Regions from separate parts of the Candidatus Paraluminiphilus aquimaris genome, predicted to be linked through region 2. Evidence: predicted binding sites of a transcription regulator. Region 2 holds the regulator's gene; each other region holds the start of a gene.
The links. The regulator PhoB, encoded in region 2, activates phosphate uptake and scavenging genes when phosphate is short. The targets are predictions, from matches to a motif close to TGTCATAAANNTGTAACA.

Region 1 (3,146 bases), 930 kb from region 2:
AGTTTTCGATAACGGCAAAGCTCCACCGCGCTTCGTCGATGGGAGTTGGCCGCTGCTCTAAGAACTCTTCGGTATGCCAGATTTGCGCGATGAGATCCGCTAACCTCGACTGAATTCGGGCCTCATCAGCAAGGCCTGATTCGAGGTCAGAAAGACAGTCATGTATCTCCCCATGCTTATGAATCAGTGTGCGTCGCGTGATCTCAGTCGGATGGGCCGTAAGCACAAGGTCGATGTGCAAATTAGCGATCGCCTCCGCCAGCGATGCCTTGCTTACAGACTGGCTTAAATCCTCAATGGTGCTTGATATGCGGTTGTATGCGCCGAAGTGATCACTCACCGACTTGCTGGTGGTGAAATGCTGGTCGGCAATATTTGCCAGGTTTAGAAACTGTGCAAAGCCGCGCGATATCAGTAGCAGCTGCTCCGAATCAAGCCTTTGCAGCGCGTTGAAAAGCGCCGTGGTTTGCTCTCGTTCGGTAGCAGACTTCGACGCTTGTCGAATCGATTCGATGGTTTGATAGAGCTCTTCGCCGACCGTGGAACGAATAACGTCGCCCAGCGTATCGCCGAGCAGTCGCACATTCTGCCGCAAGGGCGATGTGTCCAATAGCGCATTGTTTGTCATGTCTTAACTCGTTGGGAATCGGGTGTCCTTAAGGCTGTCTTTGATTCGAGCGAGATGTGGTGTGAAGCCCTCTCCACGGCGCAATGTCACGCCTGTGGCAAGAACATCCAAAATGACAAGCTGTACCAGTCGAGACGTCATGGGCAAATATTGCTCTGTGTCTTCTTCTACTTTTACATTGATACAGCAGTGACTTTTTTCAGCCAGGGGCGAGCCCTCGGCAGTCAAAGAGACGACGGTCGCCTCGGTTTGGCGGGCAATCTCTGCTGCCTCAATCAAAACTTTCGTCCGGCCCGTGTGTGATATGAAAAAGAACAAATCACCCACCCCTGCCGATGCGGCAAGCATTCGCTGCATTAGAGGGTCTTCATGCGTGAAGACAGGGACGTTAAATCGAAAAAACTTGTGTTCTGCATCCCGCGCAACCGCGGCTGATGTGCCAAGGCCAAAGAAATAGACGCGTCTCGCTTGTGCGATTTGATCAACGGCCTGTGCGATAGCCTTTAGTGGTAGTCCTTCTTTTGCCGTCAAGAGCGCATTAATGGCGTTATCAAAAAGCTTCGATGGGAATGTATTGATGTCGTCTGAAAATTCTACCGCGCGGCTAACGTATTTAACGCCCGAAGCCAGCGAGGTGGCGAGTTGTAATTTGAAGTCAGGGAAGCCTGTTGCACCGAAGCGCTTACAAAATCGATTAACGCTTGGTTCGCTTACACCTGCTGCCGCGGCTAAAGACGCAATACTGGACCGTGTCGCTTCTTCCGGCGCCTTGAGTATGGCCTTCGCTACTTTTGCTTCAGACTTATTCAGCTCGCCAAGTTGGCGCTGGATGACCGCAAGCAGATTGGGTTCAGACGTCATTATGAAGTCTTCGTTGGTAAGAATATTACGAATAATGCCTCAATTACGTAGCTTTCGCACCGAAATTTTCAAGTTCTTCTTCAATAATTTGTAATAAAACTAAAATTTAGCCCATTTTTCTGATTTTATGTTTGTAATTTTGTAAATTTACTACATAATGTCGGTCATTAGAGGGGGACCTTATGGTTAACGTAGCTATCAACGGTTTTGGCCGTATTGGACGCAATATCTTGCGGGCGCTGTATGAGCGACCTGAAATGGCGTCTCAACTTCGTATTGTTGCGATTAATGATCTTGGCACCCCCGAAATCAACGCCCATCTTCTGCAGTTTGATACAACGCACGGACGCTTCGGCGCATCCGTGGTCGTGGAAGACGACGCGATGGTGGTTAACGGTGATCGCATCGCGGTTTTTGCTGAGCGGAATCCAGAAGATTTACCTTGGGGTGATCTCAATATTGATGTCGTGTTTGAGTGCACGGGCATCTTTACATCTCGCGATAAGGCCGCCGCTCATCTCAGAGCCGGTGCCCGCAAGGTTTTAATATCAGCTCCGTCAAACGACGCGGATGCAACCATCGTCTATGGCGTTAATCACGACGTAATAAATGATGATGCCGTCATTGTTTCCAACGCCTCCTGCACAACGAATTGCTTAGCACCCATTGTGGCCCCCTTGAATGCGTCTGTTGGCGTTGAGAGTGGTCTGATGACGACGGTTCATGCCTACACAAACGATCAGAACTTGAGCGATGTGTATCATTCGGATTTATACCGTGCGCGCTCAGCAACGCACAGCATGATTCCTACAAAGACAGGTGCAGCGGCAGCCATTGGCTTGGTTTTACCCGAATTGAAAGGCCGACTCGATGGGTTGGCGGTTCGTGTCCCTACAATCAACGTATCGCTGGTTGATCTGACCTTTACCGCTTCCCGGGATACGTCCATTGAAGAAATTAATGCCATTTTGGCAAAGGCGGCGGCAGCAGATCGTTTGGGCGTTTTGTCTTGCAACACGCAGCCTCTCGTATCAGCTGACTTTAACCACAACTCGTTTTCGAGCAACTTCGACGCAAACCACACGCGTGTAAGTGGACGCCTAGTTAAGGTGCTCGCTTGGTATGACAACGAATGGGGTTTTTCGAATCGGATGTTGGATACCGGCTGTCTGCTAGCAGCGGGTAGTTTACCGGTCAGTAACGCGGCATAGATTTTTGAGTGTGAGTGTTTGGGGGCCTTAGTGCCCCCTTTTTTTTTTGGCTTCAAAAGCCCCTTGGTTCAAAAGCCCCTTGGTTCTTAAGTCACTGTTGGTGAGGACAGGGCACGCGTGATTTACAAAAGAAGACGCTTTGCATGCGCATGCCTTCTGGTCGGCGTCGCAACCCTGACAGCCGAATGGGCTATTTTCTGTAGAGGTCCTAGCCTCTTTAAGCCCTAGTGAACTTCAAATAGAGAAGTCACGATTGAGTAGCCGAATTTATTCAGCAAACCAGAGGCTAAACTCGTCGTGATGAGCGAAGTGACTAATCGGGTGCATGTCGTCATCGGCGTACTTTGTAGCCTTGTCGAAGACCTCTAACTTGCTGGCACCCACGATATGAATTACGCCAAGCTTGGTATCCAGAAGTCGCTTTTTTGAAAGCGATAATCGACGAT
Region 2 (3,146 bases):
TAACTATGAGCCAAATACGGTGTTAGTGGAACGTCTTTTAGATGCCGGTTTGCACTGGGAATCGGCGAGTAACGATGCCACCGGCGATGGCATTCTCAGCGATCAAACGTGGGTCGTAACGGGCAAGCTGGAGTCGATGTCCAGAGATGAGGCGGGGAGCCTTATTCGTCGTCACGGGGGACAAACGGCTGGATCAGTCAGCAAGAAGACAGATGTCTTACTCGCCGGTCCTGGCGCAGGTTCAAAGCTCAGCAAAGCACAATCGCTGGGAATTACCATCATTGATGAAGCCGGTTTCTTAGCACTTATTGGGGAGGTGCCGTTGTGAATAGACTTTGGACCATGGGCATATTCCTGGCGATATTGGCCATGGCCGGATGTGCGACAAAGCCGCCCTCCAAGCTCGACAATATCTGCGATATTTTTCGAGATAAAGATGACTGGTACCAAGATGCCGCAGCATCGCGGCAGAAATGGGGCGTGCCTATCTCAGTAATGATGGCATTTATGCATCAGGAGTCACGTTTTGTGGCGGGGGCAAAACCGCCGCGGAAGCAAATTTGGGGTTTTATTCCGGGTCCGCGTCCTAGCGATGCGTACGGCTATTCTCAGGCTAAAAACAGCACATGGGATTGGTATAAAACCAAGTCAGGTAATCACGGTGCAGACCGCGATGACTTTGATGACGCCATTGACTTCGTGGGCTGGTATAACCACACAACACACCAAACGAACGGTATTGCGAAAGACGATGCCTTTCGACTCTACCTCGCCTATCACGAAGGTCATGGTGGTTATAAGCGCGGAACGTACCGAGCAAAGCCATGGTTAGTGGAGGTGGCTAGAAAGGTTGATCGCAGGGCGAATCTTTACAATCGGCAGCTAGCATCCTGCCAAGACGAGTTTAAAAAGAAGGGTTGGTTGGATTGGTGGTAGTCACCGTCATGTTTCTGTCATTTTTTTTTCATTTAATGGGCATGGGTCTAGAGGATTAAAGGCATGACAGGAAAAAAAGTTCTAATTGTCGACGACGAGTTTTCGATTCGTGACATGCTCAGAATGGCTTTGGAAATCGCTGAATTTGAGTGCATAGAAGCCGAGAACATCCAAGATGCGCACAGGTTAATTGTCGACGAACGCCCCGCAATCGTCTTACTCGATTGGATGTTACCCGGCGGGAGCGGGTTAGAGTTACTCAGGCGTCTTAAGCGAAACGACGCTACCGCTGAAATACCGGTCATTATGCTTACGGCGAAAGCGGCCGAAGACAATGTTATTCAAGGTCTCGACGTGGGCGCTGATGACTACGTCACAAAACCTTTCGCACCTCGAGAGCTAATTGCACGGATAAAAACGCAGTTACGCCGTGTTGCCGGGGGAGAGCAACGAGACCGTCTTGAGGTTGAAGATCTCCTGTTGGATATGGACAGTCGACGGATTTTCGTGGCAGGCACACCGATTGAGATGGGCCCAACTGAATTCAACCTACTTCAGTTCTTCATGTCGCACCCAGAACGCGCTTACACGCGGAATCAGCTTCTTGACCATGTTTGGGGTGCCAACGTCTATGTCGAAGAGCGAACGGTTGATGTACACATCAGGCGTCTCAGAAAAGCCCTAGAAGGCGGTGTCAAAGATTACAGCGATCTCATTCAAACGGTCCGTGGTACCGGCTACCGATTTTCAACAAAGGGTGTGATAAATACGTGACCGCTCTGCGCCGTAATTGGCGTACCTCCCTGCGCACGCCGCTTATCATTCTTGTACTGGCGGCGATTGGGTACGCTTTCGATCTACTCAGCCTAACGCTTATCGTAGTTTTCGGGGCGTTGGTGATCTATTGGGGTTGGCAACTTAATCGGCTAGAGCGGTGGTTAGAGAACAGTCAATCAGTACCGCCTGAGGCCGGTGGGATATGGGGCCGCCTCTTTGATCACGTATACCGACTGCAGCGACAAAGTAAAGAAACCCAAGGTCGTTTAGAGTCGTCGGTAAACTATCTTCAAGACTCCCTGAAACAACTTCGTGACGCGGCAATTATTGTTGACCAGCGTGGGAACATCTCTTGGGTGAATGATTCGACGGGTACGTTACTCGGCATTGAACTACCCGGTGACGTAGGACGCTCCCTCGTAAATTTGGTTCGTGCTCCACAGCTATCAGACTATCTCGCTGAGGGTGACTATCAAATTCCGTTGAGGTTACCTCCGACACCGGAACAAGATCGCTGCCTTCAAGTTGAGGTAACGAAATTTTCGGGTGGTGATCGTCTGATCTTTTTCAAAGATGTCACAGAGCAATACAAGTTAGAAGTAATGCGCCGAGATTTCGTCGGTAACGTGTCGCATGAAATGCGAACACCACTGACCGTCCTCAAAGGTTATGTACAAACAATACAGTCTTTAGATGCCCATATTGTGGCCCCTATTGAAAGGCCACTTGCTCAAATGGATATGCAAGTTGTTCGGATGGAGATGCTTCTTAAGGACCTCCTCTGGCTTTCGCGAATTGAGTCGATTGAAAACTCTGACAAGACGACCCCTGTTGATATGTGTGATCTGACCACAGAATTGGTAGGTGATCTTAGAGCCGCATGGCCAGAGAGGGACATCTTGCTGGTGCATGAATTCAATGGATTGGTTCTTGGTGATCCGATGGAATTACACAGTGCCGTGAGTAATCTTTTAGTGAATGCCCTCAAATACAGTGACGAAGAATCCGAAGTTCTTGTCGAGTGGACGTTAAAAGAGGGGCAACCTGCGCTGAGTGTCATCGACAAAGGCGAGGGCATTGATCCCGTCCACATTCCGAGGTTAACCGAACGATTCTATCGCGTGGACAAGAGCCGCAGTCAAAAGACGGGCGGCACAGGTCTGGGGCTTGCGATCGTTAAGCACGTTGCGCTCGCTCACAATGCGGAACTCAGAATTCAAAGCGAATTGGGAGAGGGGTCTCGCTTCTCGCTTATCTTTAATACTAATGACGTGGCTTAAAAGAGTTTTCATAGCCGCTCTCCTGCCTTGCTCGGGGTTTGTGGGGGCCGCGTCGGAGCAGGCAGAGACGGGTAGCCTTACGATTGTGGGCTCAGATACGCTTTCCCGTCTCATGACTGAATGGACCGAGGCGTTTTATACGAGATACCCCTC
Region 3 (3,146 bases), 980 kb from region 2:
CAGCCAAGCATGTGGATAAACCAAAGCAGTGTTTGCGGCGTCAAAGTTTCTCTTAGCTACGACATTTATAATTTCGGCAAAGGCACTGACACAGTTGCGCCCCATAAAGTAATAGTTGAACTTGTGTTTGGATAATTCAGCTATATGGGTGAGTAGTTGCAGCTTCGCTTTGTCATCCAGATGAAGGCGATATTCCCATAAATCGCGGTTCTCAATCGTCCTGTACTGATTATCAAACACATAGTAGCTACTGAGACTGAAGGCGCCCTCGTATCCGCCAAATAAGCCTTTCGCAATATACGACACAGGATTATCTCCAGACGCATTTATTGCTCCGTAGTTAATAGCTTTATCTAGAAGTTTGTTGGAAGAAGACGGCGGCGTTACGGTGAGAAACATGTGTCCGTAATACGACGCTGGATTTCCCAAGTAACCGGAAGCGTAGACGACCGTGACATCTGACCCTTCTAAGTCGGAGAATGACAAATCATCAAGGAACTCACATCGTTCGAGCGCCTCAATTGGAAGTCCGAATTCCCCAGCCAAAAAGAGGTACCGCGAGGGTCGAGAACACACTCCCATCCCTGCTTTAAAATGCTCCAAGGACGCCACCAATTCCTCACCAGCGTCGAACACTGTTGAATCAGATGTAATGAGAAAGCCTTCAGACACCACTCGCGTCTTAAAGCTGTCTCCGTGAACGTCAGCATGGAGTATCTCTAACCACTGAGCCGTAAAAGCAGCGGACTCACTTCGACCGTACTTAGGAAAAGCGTAAACCGATTCACTCAGAAATAATGGCAAGACCAAAAAAAGGAGCCATATTGGCTCCTTAGTAAAGATCATTAGCTACTTTGTTACGAAGTGCAGGACAAGCTAGCGTTGTAAGCAGCATTGAAAAGCATTGCCTGCTTATCTTGCTCCACCACCGCAGACTCAGAACTCACAGCGTTCTTAACAGAGTTCCGTACAGCAGTTACAAATGCTTCGGAAGGCTCAGCACCGCACCCAGAAACCTGACTCAGTCCATTCAGATAAGCACCACGGCCCGAGATAATATCCATCTCAAGTGAGGCATAACTGCCTTTAACATACTCAGCCATTGCTACTGATTTACCGTTACACGTTTCAGGGCTCATCGTAGCCGAGGTAACAGCTGTAGTACCGGCGTCCCAGATCACGTTAGAAGTCACAGCAGCCCAACTTGTGGTTGGGAAGAGCGCACCACCGATACCACAGTCGACATACGGGCTTGGCCCTTCACCGGCTTCCCCTTCACCTATTTGCGAGAGGGCAACCGACGCATTTAACATGAGCGTTGCGCCTATTGCGGCCTTTAATATTTTCATATACAGCTTCCTTATTACTCAATTTTCTACTTGCTTCAAAATCGCCGGGCAAGAACCGCCTAGTGACGCACTAAATGTTGCATGTTTATTACGTGCTCGCAATACCCGCCAGCTAAACGAATTTATTGTTCGCCTGAATTGTCACGTTAATCAGAAGAGCCCTCACCCACTTGGACAATATCCCATGAATGTAATTGAGATTTTTTTAACCGTGAGACACGTAAAAACACTCGCTAGGGATTGAGAGTTACAGTTCACGCAAAAGAAAAAAGATGGCGAAGCCACTGCAACCCAGCACATAGGGCAATGAGCCTATGGGGTACCCCTGTGAGGTGACGCCCTCGACTGCGGAAAAGTAATCGGGTAGCGCATATAACCACAGGCCCGCAAAAACCCCGAGAAACAGCGCGAGATAAGCTTTGGAATACGCCCACAAGCCCCGGCTCGAAAAAGTGGTTAATCGCAGCAATTGACCCACTGTAAGGAGTAACGCCGTCCCAACAAGCGCCACCGAGGCTACCATCTCCGAGCGAGGGGTCATCTCAATGCCGAGTAGACTGAACCAGGTGTCGAGTGTGAGCAGCACAAAAATGACGGGGGTTAACAGCCCGGCCAGCAGAGTGCCCAGCGCGAAGCGTCGAACCCGACCACTTGCGTCCTTGGCGTCTGCATTGTCCATGGCGACAGACTTGGGGACTAAAAGTTGTGTGGCGAGCGTTAGCGCTATCGGCCCCACAAAGGCAAAGCTCACCATACTAGAGACCGGCACCGAGGCGAGGGAAGAGGTGAAGTTGGGGTAGTTCCACGTCCACCAGCCATACTGGGGCCCAAAGTGATCAAAAATCTCATAGAACACATGGTGAACGACGCCTACGCCTAATGCTCCAATGAATGCCCCGCAGCGTTGGTCAAAGAGCCCCGCTTGCCGAACAAGAACAAAGGCTGCGTACATAATCGCGGGGTACAGCGCTAGGATGTACAGCGGCGCTCGCCCAAAGAAGAACTGCACTGAAAATTCGTTATGAATAAAAAACAGGGCGTTGTCGGGTGCGCCCAGTTTTTCAGGAAAATACACCGGAATTTCCAGCGCCAGCATAAAGATGACTGACGCTAGCCAAAAGCCTAAATAGACAGACTCGCCTGCCTTAAAACGGGCGATGCTATGACGCAGACCCCAGAGCGCACCGACGATGAGCAACACTTCAACGACATTCATGGTCCAGTGGGACAGCGTAAAAGGGCTTTTTACAAAGGCCCAACTTTCAATATTTTGGGGGGTAAAGCCACCTAGACGCTCAACCAGCTGAGTAAACGTGAGTGCTGACTCAGTCTCAGTCACGGTCACTGAGCACCGAGCGTTACTTTACCGACAACTTGAGAAACATCGGCCCCAGATTCCCAGTGGCCAAGCCACTCGCCATAATAGTCGGGCAAAGGCTGGTTCACGCTGTCGTGCCAGGGGAACTGTGAGGCCAGGACACCGACGGCTGATCGTAACTGCGCCCGTATGGGTATGCGCGCAAAGGGGTTGTCTGAATAAGCGTTTTTGGGCACGTCTTTAACCACCAACTCAAATTCGTTCTTGATCATGTCGAAAAGATCCCGAGTATGCTTTTGAAATGCGCCGGTGTTTCGAATGCGGTACCAATGACTGCCTACCACGTGGTTGTAAACATCGTAGGCGGAACTTCGGTGCTCGATTTCTTCGCAAAAATGCCAAACAAAAAGCGATGCCACTTGAGCCTCACCCTCTTCAAATAGGGCTACACGGTGATCCAGAATCATTTTGAAAAAAGG
Region 4 (3,146 bases), 870 kb from region 2:
CGATGGTTCGTTTGTGGATGTGCCCGTGCTGGAGGGTCACTTGGTGATTAACTTTGGCGAGGCACTGAATTTCATCACACAACGTTCAGATCGGACGGTCTCGGCTATTGTGCATCGTGTCACGACGCAGTCAGCATCGAACCCGGTGCGCCATAGTATTGTCTACTTTGCAAACCCTTGTCTCGATGGCTACCTTCAGCAATATGACAGCCAAGGCAGGCGCCAGGGATCTTCCACAGTCCATCGGCTATTTGAATCACTTGAGCATAAATTAACCGAAGATAACTAGACGTATGTCACGGCCGCATTACGTTAATGCCCGTCTAATTTCCCCTTACTCGTTTAGGTTAGGGGGGTAGGCAAATTGTTGCCTCGTGTTTAGGCCCCAAAAACAGCAGACAGTATGTAGAAGAAGATAATCGCCAGGCCGGCACCTGCTGGCAGTGTGACCAGCCAGGAGGCGAAGATGGCACCTACGGTCCTCAAATTAAGCGCTTCAACACCGCGAGCTAGCCCGACACCGAGCACAGCACCGACCAGCGTGTGCGTAGTGGAAATAGGTAAGCCAGTGGCGGATGCCAACACCACAGTGGAGGCTGCCGCGAGCTCGGCTGCAAACCCTCTACTGGGCGTTAACTCTGTTATCTTTTTGCCGATAGTTTGAATTACGCGCCACCCGTAAGTTGCGAGACCCGTAACGATACCGGCGCCACCAATCGCAAGTACCCACCAAGGCAAAGCGGCCTTAGCGCCAATGATACCGCCTGACTGAACAGTGCTTACAACGGCGGCCAAAGGCCCGACTGCATTAGCAACATCATTTGAGCCGTGAGCAAACGCCATACCGCAGGCAGTGAAGATCATCAGGACACCAAAAATTCGCTCAATGTTTTCCGTGCTATTTATGTCACCCGATGTCTTGATGTTCCTTAGCAATGCCGCGCCGATACCGGCAATTACAAAGCCAACGAGAGCGGAAATAACCATGGCGTTGACAAACTTTGAGCCCATACCTAGGTCAAGGTCGACGCCGATGTGTTTCAGGCCCTTGAGTAACGTCACCATGCAAATCATGAAGCCAACTATCCACATGTAGATAGGCACATACTTGCGTGCACGCTCAAAGGTATTCTCATGGTCGAAGATCAGCTTTTGGACAGAGACGATGAGCGCGAAGGCCATTGAACCTGCAAGTAATGGAGACACTACCCAACTCGCAGCGATTTGCCCGACCTTACCCCAGGCGACTGAATCGACAGAAATACCCACTGCCGCAAAGCCCACAATGGCACCAACAATGGAGTGTGTAGTGGAGACTGGCCACCCTTTAATGCTGGCAATTAGAAGCCACGTAGCCGCGGCGAGTAGCGCGGACAGCATGCCAAATACCAGTAACTCCGGCGTGTCGGTAAGTACCGCAGGATCGATAATTCCTTTTCGGATGGTCGAGGTCACCTCGCCACCCGCAAGGTATGCACCCGCGAACTCGAAAATAGCGGCGATGATGATGGCTTGCTTCAATGTCAGCGCCCTCGAACCTACAGAGGTACCCATGGCATTTGCCACATCATTTGCACCAATACCCCAGGCCATGAACAGGCCGAAGACACATGCAAGCGTGAGCAGTATAAAGCCGTGTGACGCTATGATTTCCATTTTAGACGATCCTGTTCGGGCGCATTTTCTTAATTAGTTTTCTTGGCATGAATTAAACAAGTGCAATGTTAAACTTTTATGTAATAGCTGTCAGAGGTCTTGAGTATTTGTTAGCCGCTTAGCGTCGTTGTTTGCGAGAGAGGTGAGCACCAAAGGCGAAAAGTCCGTCTTGAGCGTCAGCTGAGAATTTTAGAGCGCTATGGTTTGTCGCAAAGCCTCTAATCTTTATAAATGAACAACGTCCATTGCAGGAGGGCCTTTTTTAACGGCTGTCTCTGGATGAATGTGGTGCGATTAGCAGATACAAGTACCTATGACGGCGTCCACCCATAGTTGTCCATGTTTTGTCGTAATTGTCGGTTTTTGGGTTGGCAGACCTTATTTTATGGCCCTTCTGATACGGAGTTGCTAGCTTTTTTATGCCGGCGCACAGAGATGTGTCGACATCAATCATTTTTAGGGGGCTGGTATGAAGTATAAAATTGGAATGGCGCTTGTCTGTGGCGCCAGTTTGTTGGGAATGAATGGGTGCAGTGACGTCTCAGAGAAAGTGTCAAATGCGGACGTTGCGAAAGCGTGGATCGAGGCAGGCCAGATAGGACAAGAGGCTACCATCGGTGCGGTCGAACAATATATGGCGGAAGACGGATTGTTCTACCGCCCTCGATATGTGGGCTTTGGCTTTACCTATGACAATACGGACGAGTCAGGTCGGATGATCGTCGAAACAATTGTCCCGGATAGCCCTGCTGCGAGTGTCCTTGAGTTGGGTGATGAGTTCACCGCTGTTCGTGGTGTGGCCGTTAATGCGGAGAATCGTGACTCAGGGGCTTTGAGTTTTCGTGGCGCTCCGGGCGAAGAAGTTTCAGCTGTCATCACACGCGGTGACGAATCTCTCGATATTGCAGTAAAGCGCGGCAAGATCGTCTCGACAATTTCAAAGGCAGACATGTTGGATTGGATGGCCTCAGGCGATCCAGAAGATTGGGGTGATGAGTCCTTTACGCTTAACGAGGTTGTGGCGAGCGAGGGTGTTGCATACGCATGGACCACCATTGCAAACACCGACGACGTGACAGGCCAGCTTATCGAGAGTCATGTGGTTACGCGCTTTCAATTTAATGAGGATGGCCTCGTAACGGCGGTAGCAAACATGCGAGAGGACCGCTTTATCCTTGAGCAGCAGGGCTACTCTATTAGCCGATAGTTTTTTGTAGCGCCACGGCCTCTCGATTAACGGCAAGACTGTTAAAGGTTTTGCCCCAAAATCAGGTCAGTTGGCAAAGTCACTGGGCTGCCAAAAGGGCAATGAAAGTGGTTGTACCGGAAAAACCGCGGTAAAAAATGCCGCGATATGAACGGCGTGGTTCACACCACGCTTTAACTGAAGCGCGCAATACCGAGGAGAAGTAAATGAGAGTATTTAAGTTCTTGGCAGTATTAGCGGTAATAGCAGTTTCACCCCTGTCACTTGGACAGGATCTCAAGCT

Region 1: a site for PhoB is predicted at 1,568-1,585, ahead of hexR (transcriptional regulator HexR). Genes of this name have one in related genera too.
Region 3: a site for PhoB is predicted at 1,425-1,442, ahead of E0F26_RS05295 (DUF3015 family protein). Genes of this name have one in related genera too.
Region 4: a site for PhoB is predicted at 1,723-1,740, ahead of E0F26_RS01240 (inorganic phosphate transporter). Genes of this name have one in related genera too.

Annotation. Positions count from the first base shown of each region.
Region 1 is NZ_CP036501.1:1,192,816-1,195,961, forward strand. Features, by position in the region: gene ppc (phosphoenolpyruvate carboxylase) at 1-628, opposite strand, end outside; gene hexR (transcriptional regulator HexR) at 632-1,489, opposite strand; gene gap (type I glyceraldehyde-3-phosphate dehydrogenase) at 1,672-2,700, shown strand; gene pgl (6-phosphogluconolactonase) at 2,968-3,146, opposite strand, start outside.
Region 2 is NZ_CP036501.1:2,120,464-2,123,609, reverse strand. Features, by position in the region: gene ligA (NAD-dependent DNA ligase LigA) at 1-328, shown strand, start outside; gene E0F26_RS09800 (transglycosylase SLT domain-containing protein) at 343-936, shown strand; gene phoB (phosphate regulon transcriptional regulator PhoB) at 1,000-1,710, shown strand; gene phoR (phosphate regulon sensor histidine kinase PhoR) at 1,707-2,993, shown strand; gene E0F26_RS09785 (PstS family phosphate ABC transporter substrate-binding protein) at 3,034-3,146, shown strand, end outside.
Region 3 is NZ_CP036501.1:1,135,869-1,139,014, reverse strand. Features, by position in the region: gene E0F26_RS05300 (Lnb N-terminal periplasmic domain-containing protein) at 1-846, opposite strand, end outside; gene E0F26_RS05295 (DUF3015 family protein) at 858-1,349, opposite strand; gene E0F26_RS05290 (hypothetical protein) at 1,597-2,688, opposite strand; gene E0F26_RS05285 (metal-dependent hydrolase) at 2,691-3,146, opposite strand, start outside.
Region 4 is NZ_CP036501.1:269,126-272,271, reverse strand. Features, by position in the region: gene E0F26_RS01245 (2OG-Fe(II) oxygenase family protein) at 1-289, shown strand, start outside; gene E0F26_RS01240 (inorganic phosphate transporter) at 379-1,656, opposite strand; gene E0F26_RS01235 (PDZ domain-containing protein) at 2,126-2,863, shown strand; gene E0F26_RS01230 (hypothetical protein) at 3,070-3,146, shown strand, end outside.